Regions from separate parts of the Actinoplanes subglobosus genome, predicted to be linked through region 2. Evidence: riboswitches for the same ligand, from Rfam matches in the RefSeq annotation. Region 2 holds a riboswitch; the other holds the start of a gene.
What was found. Region 2 has a riboswitch for glycine ahead of gcvT (glycine cleavage system aminomethyltransferase GcvT). Riboswitches for the same ligand answer to the same signal wherever they lie in the genome.

Region 1: linked by a shared signal. The riboswitch ahead of gcvP (aminomethyl-transferring glycine dehydrogenase) and the one ahead of gcvT (glycine cleavage system aminomethyltransferase GcvT) in region 2 are both predicted to bind glycine.

Annotation. Positions count from the first base shown of each region.
Region 1 is NZ_JBHSBL010000019.1:260,405-269,402, reverse strand. It holds gene ACFO0C_RS26720 (hypothetical protein) at 504-1,757, opposite strand; gene ACFO0C_RS26715 (pentapeptide repeat-containing protein) at 1,757-2,338, opposite strand; gene ACFO0C_RS26710 (aldo/keto reductase) at 2,372-3,376, opposite strand; gene ACFO0C_RS26705 (hypothetical protein) at 3,415-3,870, shown strand; gene ACFO0C_RS26700 (hypothetical protein) at 3,887-4,093, shown strand; gene ACFO0C_RS26695 (nucleotidyltransferase domain-containing protein) at 4,048-4,836, opposite strand; gene ACFO0C_RS26690 (nucleotidyltransferase domain-containing protein) at 4,837-5,508, opposite strand; gene mgrA (L-glyceraldehyde 3-phosphate reductase) at 5,526-6,554, opposite strand; glycine riboswitch at 6,570-6,657, shown strand; gene gcvP (aminomethyl-transferring glycine dehydrogenase) at 6,735-8,998, shown strand, end outside.
Region 2 is NZ_JBHSBL010000033.1:11,306-20,303, reverse strand. It holds gene ACFO0C_RS45615 (LysR substrate-binding domain-containing protein) at 1-830, shown strand, start outside; gene ACFO0C_RS45610 (LLM class flavin-dependent oxidoreductase) at 1,218-2,732, opposite strand; gene ACFO0C_RS45605 (MarR family winged helix-turn-helix transcriptional regulator) at 2,819-3,307, shown strand; gene ACFO0C_RS45600 (L-serine ammonia-lyase) at 3,314-4,612, opposite strand; gene gcvT (glycine cleavage system aminomethyltransferase GcvT) at 4,616-5,668, opposite strand; glycine riboswitch at 5,702-5,788, opposite strand; glycine riboswitch at 5,793-5,888, opposite strand; gene ACFO0C_RS45590 (PAS domain S-box protein) at 5,980-8,998, shown strand, end outside.

The DNA.
Region 1 (8,998 bases), on a different contig from region 2:
TATCAAACACGAACGGACGCATAGGCTGAAGGGCCGTCTTGATCCGTCAGGCTGAGCGACATCCCTGTATCCAAAGGGTCATGGGATGCCTGCTTGTGCGGTGACCGTCGACGTTTGCCGGGTCGGTCTTGGCCGATCTTGACCGGCTCACCACCGGAAACGGTGGCAAAACGGTCAAGATCCGGGCGGGGTGACCCGGAAACGGTCGACAGTCACCGCACTGGGGGCGATCGACTGCCATCCGGACCCGCTACTTCGGGCGTTCACTGACCGGCCCACGAAACCGTGATTCGCGTCGTACCGGCAGCGCGTCGTACCGGCGCTGCGTCGGCCGAGCATCATGTCGGTCGGGCGCTGCGTCGGTCGGGCATTGCGTCGTTCCGGTGCTGCGCTGGTCCAGCAAGGCGCCGTAACAGCGACATGCTGAATTGGGCACCGCCTGGTCGTGACTGCGTGCGGTGTGATGACCGCGGGTGGTCACGGCCGGCGACGGTGGGCGAGGGTCAGTTGCCGAAGGCGATGATCGGGTGGTCGTAGGAGGCTGGGCATTGCATGATGTTCAGGTCCCAGCCCCGGCCGATGCAGATGTCGGTGATGTAGCAGTCGGTGCCCGGGGGATCCTGGGGCGGCCGCCAGCTCTCGCCGTCTCCCCACTCGCCGCTGGCGACGGCGAGCAGTAGCCGCATCTCGGCGCCGCACTCCGTGCACTCCCACTCCCAGACGTCGGGCACCGAGCAGTCCGCGAAACCGCCGACCTTCCACCCGGGGGCCAGCGACAGGTCGGATTCGTAGGAGAAATCCTCGTCGAGGTCCTCCTCCCACTCGTTGATCCGTTCGCACAGGTCGGGTGGCAGCACGTCCGGTGGTGGGTACTCCACGATGTGCTCGGGGTGCACTGCACAGGCCGTCGGCAGGTAGTCGTCTCGGACCACCGGTGGGTCGGGTGGCACGGTGAGCGGGCCGATGATGTCGGTGGTCCGGCGCCAGAGCACCCGCACCCGTGGGTTGTAGCCGTCGTCGGGATGGTCGAGCGGGCACCACAGGACCTGGAGCAGGTCACGGTCGTCCGGACCGATGAAGTCGGGGATGTCGCGCCGGTAGAGCTGGGCGACCGGAATCAGCGGGATCGGCTGGGCGACCAGCTCGTGGGGCTCGGAGAAGTCCCACCCGGACATCTCGTCACGCTCTGCGGCGGTCAGATTACGCCCCCGGGCTGCCGCCTGGATCTCCCGGTCGCGGCGGACCGTCGCCGGTTTGTGGAGCTGGTGCACGTAATGCTTGTCGCCGTCCTGGCAGAACGGCCACGGCTCGTCGGCCGGCCACAGCAGCGGCCCGCCGACCGAACTGTCGGCCACCGTCGGCGCACCCGGCCGCGGATGCAGCCGGGTCGTCGTCATCGCGAGCGCCCGCAGCTCGGGAAAGTGCGCCGCGATGTCGAAAGGCCGCGGCGGAGTGGTACGGGATCCGCCGGGCGCCGGAGTGCTGAAGGGCGCCGGAGTGATGAAGGACGCCGGAGCGCTGGTGGATGGCCCGGTGCTGGAGGACGCCGGAGCGCTGGTGGATGGCCCGGTGCTGGAGGACGCCGGAGCGCTGGTGGATGGCCCGGTGGTGAAGGGCGCCGGAGTGCTGGAGGGTGGCGCGGTGCTGGAGGACGGCGGAGTGTCGGCGTGGCCGTCCGGTGGTGAGACGGTGAACGGCTGCGGATCGCGGGCGTCGCCGGACGGTGGTGGCGGGGAGGCCGGGGATGTGGGGGACATCAGGCGTCCCGGATCTGCAAGCCGAGCGCCATCGCCAGCACCACCGCCTGGTCGGCGGTGATCACCGCGTCGCGTAGCTCCAGGTTGCGTGGGTCGAAAGCGTGCAGGTCGGTGCCGCGCAGGTCGCAGCCGGTGAAGTCGGCGCCGGTCAGCTGGGCGGCGGACAGGTCGAGGTTGCGCATCGTGCCGTTGCGGCAGCGGACGGCGGTCAGGTCGGCCTCGCGCATCCGCACCCCGGTGAAGGTGGCGCTGCCCAGGTCGGCGCGGGGCATGACGATGAACGACCAGTCACCGCCGTCGACGGTGGTCAGGTCGAAGACGCACCCCTCGAAGCTGCTCCCGACCGCCTTGCAGTTGGTGAACGTGGCGTCGAAGAAGTTGCAGTTGACGAAGCGACAGTTCAGGAAGGCCATGTCGACGGCCTGCGCGCAGTTGAACCGGGCGTCGCGGAACACGCACTCGGAGAACTCGACGCCCTCCAGGTCGGTCTCGCACAGGTCCAGCCCGGAGAACTGGACCTGCTCGTGCCGGCGCAACTTGCCGGCCCCGGCATCCCAGTCGGCGGTGGTGATGGTCTTCACGAGCGGCAGCCTAAACCCGGCGTACGACAGAAATCAGCGACGCCGCGGTGACCTGGCCAGATAAGCGTGCGGGTAGGGGAGTGGCTGTGCGCCGGCGGCGGTCAGTTGTTCCATGTGCTTCTCGTCGAGGCTCCAGCCGGTCGCGCCCAGGTTGTCGGCGAGCTGGTCGACGGTGCGGGCGCCGACGATCGGGGCGGTCACCCCGGGCCGCTGGGACAGCCAGCGCAACGCCACCTGGGCGGGGCTGCGGCCGAGCGTGGAGGCCACGTCGATGAGGGCGTCGGTGACGGCCCAGACGCGCTCGTCGACGCTGTCCTGCCAGTTGCCGAGCCACGGCTGCTTGTCGCCGTCCCACCGGCTGCCGGCCGGCGCCGACGTCATGCCGCGCCGGTATTTGCCGGTCAGCCAGCCGCCGCGCATCGGCGACCACGGGATGATGCCGACGCCCTCGTTGCGGCAGACCGGGACCAGCTCGGTCTCGATCTCCCGGTCGATCATGTTGTAGAGGGGCTGGGCGGCCACGAACGGTTCCCAGCCGCGGAACCGGGCGACGTCGACCGACTTCTGCAGCTGCCACGCGGCATAGTTGGACACCCCGAGATGCCGGACCTTCCCGGTACGCACGAGCGTGTCCAGCGTCGACAGGGTCTCCTCGACGGGTGTCGTCTCGTCGAAGCAGTGCAGCTGGTACAGGTCGATGTAGTCGGTTCCGAGCCGTCGCAGGCTGGCGTGCACCGCGGAGATCAGATGTTTGCGCCCGCCGCCGTGGTCGTTGCCGGCGTCCCCGGTCGCCCAGAACGCCTTGGTCGCGATCACCAGCGAGTCCCGCCGCTGCCGTGCCAGCCAGCGTCCGATGATCTCCTCGGAGGCGCCGCCCGCGTACACGTCGGCGGTGTCGATGAAGTCACCGCCCGCCGAGACGTAGTGGTCGAGGATCGCGTGGGAGGCGGTCTGGTCCGCCTCGTTGCCGAATGTCATCGTCCCGAGGCACAGCTCGCTGACCCGAAGTCCGCTGCCCCCGACGTACCGGTACTCCATGTCCCCGATCCTTGCAGCGCACCCGTAGATTCACCACCGTGACACGGATGTTGCGGGCCATCGGGGAGTGGGCCGAGCCGCTGGCCGAGAGCTGGCCCGACGTGTGCGCTTTCGTCACCGGCGAGGGGCCGGACCCGGAGACGGTCGCCTATCTGCGGTCGGGCACCGTGTTCGTGGTGCGGATGACCCCGTGGCGGTGCGATCTGTGTGGTACAGCCAACGGTCAGGCGGTGCTGACCGACGGCGTGGACTACACGTGGCCGGAGGGGCTGGCCCACTACGTCGAGGCGCACGGTGTCCGGTTGCCGGTGCGGCTGCGGGGCACGGTGCCGCCGGTCGATGTCGGCTGGTTCGAGAACGCGCCTGCTCAACACCGGCGAGGTGACGATCGACGGAACCTGGTGGCAGGCTCGGCGGCGCGAGCCGGCGCGGCACCTTCCGGGCTGCTTCCGCAGCTCGGAGCGGTGCTGGTGGAACCTGCCGGCACATGCTGACATCTGGGTCGACGGGGTGGCGGACGTCGCGACGATGGCGCGGTTGCGGCGGCACTTCGGGGCGGACTGGCCGTTCGACGGGCTGCGCGACCGGATCGCCGCGCAGCCGTTCCTCGTCGAGCGTGCCGGCCGCCCGGGCGAGCTGAACCGGGTGGAGGGTCTGCGCGACTTCCTGTTCTACGCGACGCCGGACGGGCTGCTGCCGGTGGTCACCGAGGCGTGACCCAGGCGGGTGCGCACGACGAGGTCGTTCAGTGCGTCCACGGCCGCCGGGTCGGCGTACCCCGGAAGCTTGCTGTTGTCCCTCGCCTCTTCGAGCTCGGCGCGCAGCGCGGGTATGTCGGCCGCGAGATGTGCCGCCGCCCGCGCCGGTAACGGGCCGTGTTCGGCCTCGCGCTTGATGGCGATGAGTTCCGGCACGTAGGCGAACCGTTCACCGAGGATGCCGAGGTCGCATTGCAGTTCTCCGGTGCGCATCAGGTGGATGCCGGTGAGGAGCACGCGAAGGGTGTAGAGAGCGGGCTTGAGCTGCCCGATCTTGTGGTAGAGCCGTTCCTGCGTGGCCGCGAACCCGAGGTAGTGGTGCGCGTGGTTGCTGGTGATCAGCCCGGGTGCCAGCTCCCGTAACGAGGCGTGGACGTCGGAGGTGACGACCACGAGCGGTGACAGCAGCTGTTCCAGAACGTATCCGTTGCGGCTGTTCAGGAGTTTTGCGAACTTCAGCAGGTCGTGGCTGACGATGTCCAGTTCGACGCCGTCGCGGATGCCGGAGTGCTCGATCGTGTCGGGGCCGGTGCGCAGCCCGACGACCTCGGCCGGCGGCAGCACGTGCGAGGCGCGCAGGTCCAGGTCCGAGTCGACGGAGGCGAACCCGTACAGGTGTGCGCCGCTCACGGTGGCGAAGAGCAGGGGATACGGCAGTCCGGCGGCGGCGTCGGCGGCCCACTGCGGCACGACGGTGGTCATTCAGAGATTCCTTTCCCGTACGGCTACCAGCACCCGGTCCACGGCGGCACGGTCCGGGGCCGGGGGGAGCGACGTCGAGGCGGCCGCGTCGGCGAGTTCCTCCTGGAGTCGCCCGGCCCACGCGGACACCTCGTGCCAGGGCCGCTCCCCGTGCTTGATCGCCAGCAGTTCCGCGCGGCGGTCCGACACGTCGACGAGCACTTCGCCGGTACGCAGCACGTGTATCCCGGCCATCAGCAGCCGGACCATGTGCATGGCCTGCTTGAAGTTGATCTCCCCGGTCCGTTCGTACCGGTTGGCGACCTTGGCCAGCTGGTCGCGCGCGTAGCTGCCGTAGGTCTCGGCCAGCCGGGTCGAGAGGAACGCGCCCCGGACGCCGGTGAGGGCGTCGCCGTCGGCGTTGTGGAAGGTGACCAGCGGCGACCACAGCACTTCCAGGACGGTCGGGTTGGCCTGGAGCGCGAGCGTGCAGAACCGCTCGATCTCCCACGAGAACTGCTCCTCGGCGGGCCCGTCCAGGTGGGTGGGCGGCTTGTCGAGGGTCCAGAAGTCGCGGGTCGGCGCCACGAACACACCCCGGCGGTCGTGGTCGGAGTCCGGGCCGTCCAGGCCGTACGCGCGGGACCCGACCACGACCGCGAGGGCCGTGTGCCGTTCGACGAGCTCGATCATGAGCCCGGAGGATACGGTCAGAGTTCAAGGACCGTCGCGTCGATTTCGTCCAGCTCACTCTGGTCGAGCGCCGGGTTGCCGAGCGCGGCCACGTTGTTCTCCAGCTGCTGCACGCTGGACGCGCCGATGATCAGGCTGGTCATCCGCTCGTCGCGCAGCGCCCATACCAGCGCCAGCTGGGCGAGTGTCTGCCCGCGCCGCTTGGCGATGTCGTTGAGCGCGTGCAGCCGGCCCAGGGTCTTGTCGTCCAGGGCGCTCTCGTTGAGGAACACGCTGGTCCGGATCCGCGAGTCGTCGGGGATGCCGGTCAGGTAGCGGTCGGTGAGCAGCCCCTGCTGGAGCGGGCTGAACGCGATGCAGCCGGCCCCGACGTCGGCCAGCGTGTCGAGCAGCCGGTCGTGCTCGATCCACCGGTTGAGGATCGAGTAGGACGGCTGGTGGATCAGCAGCGGCGTGCCCAGTTCGCGCAGGATCTCGGCGGCCTTGGCGGCCTGGGCGCTCTTGTAGTTGCTGATGCCGACGTAGAGGGCTTTGCCGGAGCGGACGATCGCGTCGAGCGCGGTCATCGTCTCCTCCAGCGGCGTCTCCGGGTCGGGCCGGTGGTGGTAGAACACGTCGACGTAGTCGAGGCCGAGCCGGGCCAGCGACTGGTCGAGGGACGACACCAGGTACTTGCGGGAGCCCCAGTCGCCGTACGGCCCGTCCCACATGGTGTATCCGGCCTTCGTCGAGATGATCATCTCGTCGCGGTGGGCGCGGAAGTCGGCGTCCAGGATGCGGCCGAAGTTGGTCTCGGCGCTGCCGGGCGGCGGTCCGTAGTTGTTGGCCAGGTCGAAGTGCGTCACCCCGAGGTCGAAGGCACGGCGGACGATGTCGCGCTGGCGGTCGGCGGGACGGCCGTCACCGAAGTTGTGCCAGAGGCCCAGGCTGATGGCGGGGAGCTTGAGGCCGCTGCGACCAGCACGCCGGTAGATCATGTCGGCGTAGCGGTCGGCGGCAGGGAAGTACGTCACATCGCACACCCTAGGACTCCCGATCTTCCCCATGCCCGCTGGTAGGTTGGTCGCAGCGCGGGAGAGTCCGTTCACACGGCGCCGAAGAGGCAAATCCTCCCCGGAAACTTTCAGGCAAAAGGACCGCGCGGGTTGGCAACTCTGAAATGCCCGCAATCGGGGTATGACAGAGGGGGAGGTTGCTTCTCGACCTTCTCACGCCAGGAGTCGCCCATGACGTCCCCGTTCGTTTCCCGGCACATCGGCCCGGACCCCGACGAGCAGACCCAGATGCTCAAGGCGATCGGGTACGGCTCGGTCGAGCAACTGATGGACGCGGCGATCCCGGAGTCGATCCGCTTCCACGGTGACCTCGATCTGCCGGCCGGGGCCTCCGAGGAGCAGACGATCGCCGAGCTCCGGTCGATCGCCGCCCGCAACGTGCTGGCCACCCCGATGATCGGGCTCGGCTACTACAACACCGTCACGCCCGCGGTGATCAAGCGGAACGTGCTGGAGAACCCGGCGTGGTATACGGCGTACACGCCGTACCAGCCGGAGATCAGCCAGGGCCGTCTGGAGGCGCTGCTCAACTTCCAGACCATGGTCACCGACCTGACCGGTCTGACCACCGCCAACGCGTCGATGCTCGACGAGGCCACCGCGGTCGCCGAGGCCATGACGCTCGCGCGGCGCGCGTCCAGGAGCCGGAGCAGTGTGTACGCGGTGGACGCCGACACGTTCCCGCAGACGTTGTCGGTGCTGCGCACCCGGGCCGAACCGCTCGGCATCTCCGTGGTGATCGTCGACGTCGACCACGACGAGCTGCCGGAGGACTACTTCGGCCTGCACCTGCAGTACCCCGGCGCCTCGGGTGCGGTGCGGGACCACGCCGCCCTGGTCGAGGCCGCCCACGCCAAGGGCGCCCTGGTCACGGTCGCGGCCGACCTGCTGGCCCTCACGCTGCTGCGGTCCCCGGGCGAGATCGGCGTCGACATCGCCGCCGGGACCACGCAGCGGTTCGGCGTACCGCTGGGCTTCGGTGGCCCGCACGCCGGATATCTGGCCGTGCGCGCCGGCCTGGAGCGGTCGCTGCCCGGGCGTCTGGTCGGTGTCTCCAAGGACGCCGACGGCAACCAGGCCTACCGTCTCGCCCTGCAGACCCGTGAGCAGCACATCCGCCGGGAGAAGGCGACGTCGAACATCTGTACCGCGCAGGTGCTGCTGGCCGTGATGGCCAGCATGTACGCGGTGTATCACGGACCGGCCGGTCTGCGTGGCATCGCCGAGCGCACCCACCGCCTGACCGCTCGCCTGGCCGCCGGTCTGCGGATCGTCGAGGGTGTGACGGTCGTGCACGACGGTTTCTTCGACACTGTGCTGGCCCACGTGCCGGGCAAGGCGTCGGCCGTGGTGCAGAACGCCGCGAAGTACGGCATCGACCTGCGCCTGGTCGACGCCGACCACGTGTCGGTGTCCTGCGACGAGACGACCACCGCCGCCGAGCTCCAGCGGGTGTGGGACGCGTTCGCTCTGGCCGTCGCCGGTAACTACCTCTGTGTGAGCAGCGATGCTCTCGACGCGGCCGCCGGCACGCCGATCCCGGCCGGGCTGGAGCGCGGCACCGGTTACCTTTCGCACCCGGTGTTCAACACCCACCACTCCGAGACGAGCATGCTGCGCTACCTGCGCAGGCTCTCCGACCGTGACTACGCGCTGGACCGGGGCATGATCCCGCTGGGCTCGTGCACGATGAAGCTGAACGCCACCACCGAGATGGAGGCCGTCACCTGGCCGGAGTTCGCGAACATCCACCCGTTCGCGCCGCGCAACCAGGTCGAGGGCTACGAGCACCTGGTCGCGCAGCTGGAGGCGTGGCTGGCCGAGATCACCGGTTACGACGCGGTCAGTGTGCAGCCGAACGCGGGTTCGCAGGGTGAGCTGGCCGGTCTGCTGGCGATCCGCGGCTACCACCGGTCGCGGGGTGACGAGCACCGTGACGTCTGCCTGATCCCGTCCAGCGCGCACGGCACCAACGCGGCGAGCGCGGTGATGGCCGGCATGCGGGTCGTGGTGGTCGCGTGTGACGCCGACGGCAACGTGGACCTCGCAGACCTGGACGCGAAGATCGAGAAGCACCGTGACCAGCTGTCGGCGATCATGGTGACCTACCCGTCGACCCACGGCGTCTACGAGACGTCGATCGCCGACCTGTGCGCGAAGGTGCACGAGGCCGGCGGCCAGGTGTATGTGGACGGCGCGAACCTGAACGCGCTGGTCGGCTACGCCCGGCCGGGGAAGTTCGGCGCCGACGTGTCGCATCTGAACCTGCACAAGACGTTCTGCATCCCGCACGGCGGCGGCGGTCCCGGTGTGGGCCCGGTCGCGGTGGGCGCGCATCTGGCCGAGTTCCTGCCGGGTGACCCACTGGAGCAGGGCGATCACCACGCGGTGTCGGCTGCGGCGCACGGGTCGGCGGGCATCCTGCCGATCTCGTG
Region 2 (8,998 bases):
CCGCCCGCCTGCACATGGCGCAGCCGCCGCTGTCCCAGCAGATCCGTCAGCTGGAGAGCGAGTTGGGCGTACAACTGCTCAACCGCAACACCCGCCGCGTCGAGCTGACCGAGGCCGGCGCCGCCTATCTCGACCGGGTCCGCGCCGTCCTGTCGGCCGTCGACGACGCCGGCGAGGTCGCCCGCCGGGTCGCCGCGGGCCTCCAGGGCCGGCTGTCGGTCGGCTGCGTCGGGTCGGCCACCTACAGCCTGCTGCCCGCCGTCGCCCGCCGGCTGCGGGAGGAACTGCCCGGCGTCGAGGTCGCGTTCCGCGGCGAGATGCTCGGCGCCCAGCAGGTCGCCGCACTCCAGCGCCGCGACATCGACGTGGCCCTGCTCCGCCCGCCCGTCGACGACCCCGGCATCACCGTCCGCACGTTGCGCAGCGACGCCCTGATCGTGGCCCTGCCCGACGGCCACCCGCTGACCACCCGCACCCGCCTCGACGTCACCGACCTGCGCGACGAGGACTTCGTCATCCACGCCGAACGCGACTCCGCCATGTACGGCGCGGTCCGCCGCCTGTGCGACCGCGCAGGCTTCGAACCCCGCATCCGCCACGAGGTGGTCGAGACGTCCACCCTGGTCACCTTCGTCGCCGCCGACCTGGGCCTGGCCATCGTCCCGGAGCCGGTCGCGCAGCTCGGCGTCCCGGGAGCCACCTATCGTCCGCTGACCGACCCGACAGCCCGGATAGACCTGGCCCTCGCGGTCCGGGCCGGCGAGGACTCCCCGGTGATAGCCCAGGCCACCCGGGTCCTCACCCAGCTGGCCGGCCCGGCGGTCGCCTGACTCCAGCGGCGACCGGCTCACGGCGTGGTGCCGGAGCGATGGTGGGCCTGGGACGAGCCTGGCCGTGATCGCGGCGGCCGGTCAGGGGATGTTCCCCCCACCCCGCCGGCCGGCGACTGCCGCGAGCGCCCCGAGCAGCGGTCAGTCCGACGCGCGCGCAGCGGGGTGCGCCACTGGTCTCCGGAGGGTTCCGCCGGTCCAAGGCTACCGGCGGCCACCTCGTGTGGTGACAACACGACCAGTGACGTCGTCGTCCGGATCTGCGGACGCGTGATCACCCCGTGCGGCACGGCCGGGCTCGTCCCGGCTCAGTCATTTCAGCGTGGGCGCCCGGCCGGGGGCCACCCGTCGACCGGCGGGACCGCCCCCGCCTGATGGCGGGGGCGGCTACCGCATGCCCAGGCGGGACAGGGGCTCGATCAGTTCGCGTTCCTCGTAGGCCAGATGCGACAGCAGAGTGTCGCTGAGCAGGTTGACCGCCTCACGCAGGGCGGCGATGCCGCCGGGCGCGGAGACCAGGGCGACCAGGGCCTTGTCGACTCCCTCCAGGACCTCGTGGATCACGTGGTGCTCCTGTTCGAGGCGGTCGACAACGGGTGCCAGGCGGGGGTCGGCGTCGCGCAGGTGCGGGAAGAGCGAACGGTCCTCGATGGTGTGGTGGGTGGTGACGACGCGGCAGTACGACTCGCAGTAGGTGCCCAGCGTCCAGTTGTTCTGCCGCATGGTCATCGTGTTGATGTGCGAGCGGGCCGTGCCGACGTCGATGGTGCCGGCCTCGACCTGGTCGATCAGGTCGTGGATCTGGGCCAGCTCGCCGCGCAGGCCGTCGTGGACCTGGATCAGGTGTCGTCCGGTGGCCAGGTCGTGGGCCGTGTAGGTGCGATCCGGGTCCGGTGCCGGGCCGGTCGGGCGGGTCTGCTCGTCCCAGACCACGGTGCCGCTGCGTCGTACCCCATCGTCGGTGGTGGGTTTGATCGTGAACGGTGACCGGCCGGCGACGGTGACCGGCTCGGGCGGGGCGGGGGCCGGACGCGAGCCGGAACGCTCCGCGGCGACCGCCTCGCGGACCGCGGGGACCACCTCGGCGGCGAACCGGCGCAGCTCGTCGGGGTCGTCGGTGGCCAGGATGAACGTGCTGACGCCGTCGGTCACGGCGAGTTCGGTGAGCTGCTCGGCCCACCGCGCGGCCGGGATGTCGAAGCGGCCGCCGATGTTGAGCAGGCGCCGGATGTCGGCGGGCCTGCGGCCGGCGGCGAGCGCCGCATCGTCGATGATCTTGTTACCGGCGGCGAGGTCGCCGTCCTTGAGGTAGGCGAGCGACGGCAGCCATCCGTCGGCGCGGCGGCCGGTCAGGGCCAGCATGCGCGGCTTGTAGGCGCCGAGCCAGATGCCGACGTCGTGAGCCGGCGCGGGCCCGCGTTTGGCGCCGACGACCCGGTGGAACTCGCCGTCGACGCGGACCACGCCGCGGGCCCCGGTGTCCCAGAGCTGGCGGATGACGTCGATGCCCTCCTCCAGGGCCTGCACGGCCTGGCCCGGGGTGAGCCGCGGCGAGCCCATCGCCTCGATCGCTTCCCAGAACGCGCCCGAGCCGAGGCCCAGCTCGATGCGGCCGCCGCTGAGCAGATCAAGGGCCGCGACGCTGCGGGCCAGGACGGCGGGCGGGCGCAGCGGGAGGTTGGTGACATTCGCCGCAAGGCGGACCTTCGTCGTACGGGCGGCGGCGTAACTGAGCAGAGTCCAGGTGTCGAGGAAGCCGGGCTGGTAAGGATGGTCCTGGAAGGTGACCAGGTCCAGGCCGGTCTGCTCGGTGAGCGCGGCTAGCGCGACGACGCCGGTGGGGTCGGCGGCGGCCGGGGTGATGAAGGACCCGAACTCGAGTGGGTGGCCGTAGTCGGACATGCCGCAACTGTGACGCGGAAAAGATGTTCTGTCAAACAGAACATTTGGTTTGCAGAACTTCTGTGAAGTTGAGCTAGGGTGGTCGTGTGACGACGCCCCTCGAAGGTGATCTCGGCTGGATGCTGGGAGTGGTGTTCCGTGCCTACGCCAAGGCCGCCGACCACGCCCTCGGCGATCTGCCCGGCGGGCCACGCGGCTATCAGGTGCTCGCCGCCGCCATCGGCGAGCCGGCCCGCAACCAGGGCGCGATCGGCGCCGACCTGGGCATCGACCGGACCATCCTGACCTACCTGATCGACGACCTGGAGAAGGCGGAGCTGGTCGCCCGGCGTCCCGACCCGGCCGACCGCCGCAGCCGGCTCGTGGTCGCGACCACCAAGGGCCGCGAGACCTGGCAGTCCCGGCGGGAGGCACTGCGCCACGTCGAGGCGCACGTGCTCGGCGCGCTGCCGGCCGCCGACGCCGAGTCCTTCCGGGGCATGCTGCAGGCCGTCGCGTGCAGCGCTCAGGCCCGCGACCCGCTGACCGACCTCTGCGAGGCGGTCACCGAGGCGCGGGGAGAGAAGCGGCGCTGACCCCGGTCAACACTCGATGACGTTGACGGCCAGCCCGCCGCGCGACGTCTCCTTGTACTTGATCTTCATGTCGGCGCCGGTCTCCTTCATGGTCTTGATGACCTTGTCGAGGGAGACGTGGTGGCGGCCGTCGCCGCGCAGGGCCATCTTCGCGGCGGTGACGGCTTTGACGGCGGCCATGCCGTTGCGTTCGATGCAGGGGATCTGGACCAGGCCGCCGACCGGGTCACAGGTGAGGCCGAGGTTGTGTTCCATGCCGATCTCGGCGGCGTTCTCCACCTGCTCGGGGGTGCCGCCGAGGACCTCGGCCAGCCCGGCCGCAGCCATCGCGCACGCCGAACCGACCTCGCCCTGACAGCCGACCTCGGCACCGGAGATGCTCGCGTTCTCCTTGAACAACAGGCCGATCGCGGCCGCCGTCAACAGGAACCGGACCACCCCGTCCGGCGAGGCGCCGGGCACGAAGTCCAGGTAGTAGCGCAGCACCGCGGGAATGATGCCGGCCGCGCCGTTGGTGGGGGCGGTGACGATCCGCCCGCCCGACGCGTTCTGCTCGTTGACCGCCATCGCGTAGACGGTCAGCCACTCCATGGCGTGCGCGGCCGGATCACCCGCGGCACGCAGCTGACGGGCCGTCGCCCCGGCCCGGCGGCGCACCTTCAACCCGCCCGGGAGCACACCCTCGGCATCCAGACCCGCGTCGATGCAGTCGTTCATCACCCGCCAGATGTTCAACAGACCGGCGTGCACCTCTGCCTCGGTCCGCCGGCCGGTCTCGTTGGCCAGCATCAGACGCGACACCGACAGGCCGGTCGCCCGGGTCAGCGACAACAGGTCGGCGCCGGAGGAGAAGGGGTACGTGACGGGCGCGTGCTCCGGGCGTACCCCCGAGGTCGTCTCATCGATCACGAACCCGCCGCCGACCGAGAAATAGGTCTTGGCCAGCAACTCGGTGCCGTCCGCGCGCAGCGCGGCGAAGCGCATGCCGTTGGGATGCCCCGGCAGCGCGCGACGCCGGTGCAGCACCAGGTCGACCTCGAAACCGGTCGCGCCGGCGGACGGCTCCAGCGAGGTGTCGACCGTCTCCGGATCCTCACCCTGCAAGCCCAGCAGCACCGCGCGCGGAGTGCCGTGGCCGTGACCGGTCGCGCCGAGCGAACCGAACAACTCGGCCCGTACCGTCGCCACCTCACCGAGCGTGGCCAGGTGGGCGGTGAACAGCCGCGCGGCACGCATCGGACCCACCGTGTGCGAGCTGGACGGGCCGATCCCGATCGAGAACAGGTCGAAGACGGAGACCGTCACGGCTCAGCCCTGCCTGCGGTAGAAGGGCAGCGCGACGACCTCGGCTTCCTCACGGGTGCCACGGATGTCGACGAGCACCCTGGTCCCGGGCGTGACACGGTCGGCCGGAAGGTAGGCCATGGCGATCGGGTGACCGAGCGTCGGCGACGGCGCGCCACTGGTCACCTCACCGATCCGGTCGCCGGTGGCCGGATCGAGGATCGCGTGACCGGCCCGCGGCGAACGGCGGCCCGACGTGACCAGGCCCGCCAGCAGGTGCCCGGGCTCGGCGGTGCGCAGCGCGGCGGCGCCGACGAAGTCCGGCTTGTCGAGGGCCACGACACGGCCCAGACCGGCGTGGAACGGGGTGGTGTGCAGCGTCAGCTCGTGGCCGTACAGCGGCATCCCGGCCTCCAGACGCAGGGTGTCCCGGCAGGCCAGACCGCACGGGACGGCACCGTTGCCGGCGGCCCACTCCCAGACGGCCTCGGCGTCCTCGTTCGCGCAGTAGATCTCGAAACCGTCCTCACCGGTGTAACCGGTCCGGGCCAGCAGCACGTCCCGCCCGGCCAGACGCTCCGCCTTGATGCCGTAGTAGCGCAGATCCGGATGCGCACCGACCACCCCGACGGCCTCCGGGCCCTGCACGGCGATCAGTGACCGGTTCACATCAGTGATCGTCACCGTGTAGCCGCCGGAGTGCTCGCCGAGCATCGCCCGCACCACCGCCGCGTTGGACGCGTTCGCCACGACCAGGAACCGGTCCTCGCCGAGCCGGTAGACGACCAGGTCGTCGAGGACCCCGCCGGTGGTGTGGCACAGCATCGTGTACTTCGCCCGGCCCACCGCGACCTTCGACAGCCGGCCGACCAGGGCGTGGTCGAGGAACGCCGCCGCCTCCCGGCCGGTCACCTCGATCTGACCCATGTGACCGAGATCGAACAGTCCGGCACCCTTGCGGACGGTGTGGTGCTCGCCGATGTCGCTGCCGTAACGCAGCGGCATGGACCAGCCGGCGAAACCGGTCATGGCGGCGCCGAGACGCTGGTGGACGGCGTGCAGTGCGGTATGACGCAACGGAGGCTCCTTGTCGGGGTCGGGCCTCCCTCGCTCTGTCATCTCTGCCTGAGAGGTTCACCGCCGGAAGGCGGCTTGCACCGTGGGCGCAGCCCCGTGAAAAGAGCTGACTTTCCAGAGTCGCCTGACCGTCGCGGTACTGGGGCCTGAGAGATTCTGAGGGAGAAGTTGCTCCTTCGGCGCCCTCACTGAGCTGCGAGGACTCTCCCGCGGCGGCGTCGCGGCAATATTCGTCTGTAGGTGGAGAAGCGTTCGGCAAACCCTACCGCACAGCGCTCAATTGGCCTCCGCCGCTGACGATTGGCCCTGTGATGAACAGCATCGCAATGGCCGACGACGCCCGGCTCGACGCCCCGGCCTCTCCGGTTCTCGAGCAGATCATCTCGCTGGCCACCCGCCTCACCGGTGGGCGGGCGTCACTGGCGATGCTGCTCACCGCCGCACGGGAGTTCTCCGTGATCGCCGGCGACGAGGCGGACCTCCAGACCGAACACTGCCTCCAGGTGGCCGAGACCGGAGCACCCCTGGTGGTGCCGGGCACCTACCTCGGCGTACCGCTGCGCTCACCCGACGGCCTGACCGCCGGAGTCCTGTGCGTCGTCGACGACCAGCCGCACGAGTGGACCGACACCGACGTCACCGTGCTGGAAGGCCTGGCCGTCGCGGCCGCCGGGGAGATCGCCGCACGGACGGCAGTCGCCGACGCGGCCCGCAGCGCCGAACGCGTCCGGCAGATCCTCGACAGCACCCTGGACGCCTTCGTCGCCGCCGACGCCGACGGCCAGGTCACCACCTGGAACCAGTCCGCCGAGCGGATGTTCGGCTGGAGCGAACTCGACGCGCTCGGCCGCCCGATCGACGAACTCGTCATCGTGCCCGACCAGCGTGCTGGCTTCCGCCGCTGGTTCGACGAGGTGGGTCGGGACACCGGAGGCGGGCAGCGGGCCGAGTTCCGTGCCGTGCACCGGGGCGGCCGGCAGTTCCCGATCGAGCTGTCGTCGACCGCCATGGGTGCGTTCATCCGCGACATCACCGCCCGCCAGCACAGCGAACGGCTGCGGCGCCTCGAATACGCCGTCGCGGGGGCTCTCGCCGCGGCACAGAACGTCGAACAGGCCACCGACTCGGTGCTGGCCGCCGTGGGGGAGGGGCTGCGCTGGCCGTACGTCGAATACTGGCACCTGGACAACGGCCGGGCCAAACGCCTGGTCCGGCTGGCCGCCTGGTCCCGTGACGTCGCCATGACCGAGCCGATGCGCGCCGTCCGGGAGGTCACCCGTGGCCGCGGCGTGATCGGGCAGGTGTGGGAGACCGCGGCCGTGTGCTGGTCCACCGACCTGTCGGCGTCCGACGGGCCACGGGTCGTCGCGGCCAAGGCCGCGGGGCTGCAGAGCGTGGTGGCCGTACCGGTCCGCAACGGTGTCGAGGTCGTCGGGGTCCTCGCCGTCTACGACCGGCGCCTCACCGAGGCCGACCCCGAGGTGATGGCCGCCCTCGACACCGTCGCCGCGCACATCGGCCAGTACGTCCACCGGCGTCGTGCCCTCGACCTGGAACTCGAACTCAGCCGGGCCCAGCGGGGCTTCGACCAGATCGTCGCCAACCTCAGCGACTTCCTGTGGACCGTCCGGATCTCCTCCGACGACACCGTCCGGATGGTCTACGCCAGCCCCAACAACACCGGCATCTTCGGCGGACCCGCCCCGTCCGGCGGCGACCTGGGCAACGCGATGGCCGCCATGATGCACCCCGGCGACCGGGAGGCGTTCCTCGCCTTCCGGCACACCCTGACCACCGGGCAGGCCGCCGAGACCGTCTGCCGGCTCATCGGCGGCGACGGCGTGACCCGCTGGGTGTGGACGCGGGGAGTGCCCCGCCGGGAGAACGGAGTCCTCTTCGTCGACGGCGTGTGCAGCGACGTCACCGAACGCCACCGCGACAACGCGCGACTGCGCCAGCAGGCCGAACTGCTCGACCTGGCACCCACCGCCGTCATCGTGCGCGACCTCACCGGAAAGGTCACCTACTGGAACCGGGGCGCCGAGAGCGTCTACGGCTGGAAACCCGACGCCGTGATCGGCTGCAACCTGCACCGGCTGCTCGACACCCGCTTCTCCGTGCTGCGCACCCTCGTCGAGGACGCGCTCGCCGACGTCGGCCGCTGGCACGGCGAACTCGACCACCTGCGCAGCGACGGCAACCGCATCATCGTGCTCTCCTACCAGAGCGTCCAATACGACGAGGACGGCAAACCGCTGGCGATCCTCGAGGTCAACGTCGACGTCACCGCCCGCAAGGAAGCCGAACGACGGCTCGCCGACAGCGAGGAACGACTGCGCACCCAGTTCTCCCTCGCCACCGTCGGCCAGGCCACCATCCGGCTCGACGGGCGGTTCCAGCACGTCAACCCGGCACTCGCCGACATCCTCGGACGGCCCGTCGCCCAGCTCGAAGAACTCACCCTCGACGACATCACCCACCCCGACGACCGGCCCGCCAACCACCGGGCCGCGGCCATCCTGTTCACCGAGAACCTGCCGGCCGGCCGCCACCTGCGGCTGCTGCACGCCGACGGGCGGATCGTCGACGCCGAAGTCGGCATGTCCCTGGTCCGCGACGTCGACGGGCAGCCGGCCAGCTTCATCGCCGTCGTCCAGGACGTCACCGCGCGCCTGGCCGCCGAACGCGAACGCGACGCCGCCGCCGCACTCCTGAGCGTCCGCAACGACGAACTCCAGGACACCAACGGGCGGCTCGCCGAAGCCAACGCGCTCAAACTCGACCTGATGGGCATGCTGTCCCACGAGATCGGCACCCCGCTCAACACCATCGGCGGCTATGCCGAGATGCTGCTCTCCGACACCGGCCAGCTCGTGCCGTCACACCGCAAGGCCCTCGAGGTCATCGCCCGGTCCACCCGACGCCTCAACCTGCTGCGCGCCGAGATCCTCACCATGTGCACCATCGACGCCGGTCAGCTCCATGCCGAACCGGAACCGGTGGAACTCGCCGCCGCCCTGCACGATGTGCTGGCCGGGCTGCACATCACCACCGAGGTGACCTGTCCGGGGGATCTGGTGGTGCTCGTGCATCCCAGCCATCTCCAGCAGATCGTCACCAACTTCTGCACCAACGCCGACAAGTACGGGGGAGGCGTCACCGCCATCACGGTGGAACTGCAGGACGGGAAAGCTCTGATCAGCGTCCACGACGGTGGGCCGGGGATTCCCGAGCAACTGCGGCCCTATCTGTTCGATCGGTTCACCCGGGCCACCGGGGCTGACGTCACCATTCAGGGGACCGGGCTCGGGTTGTACATCGTCAAAGGGC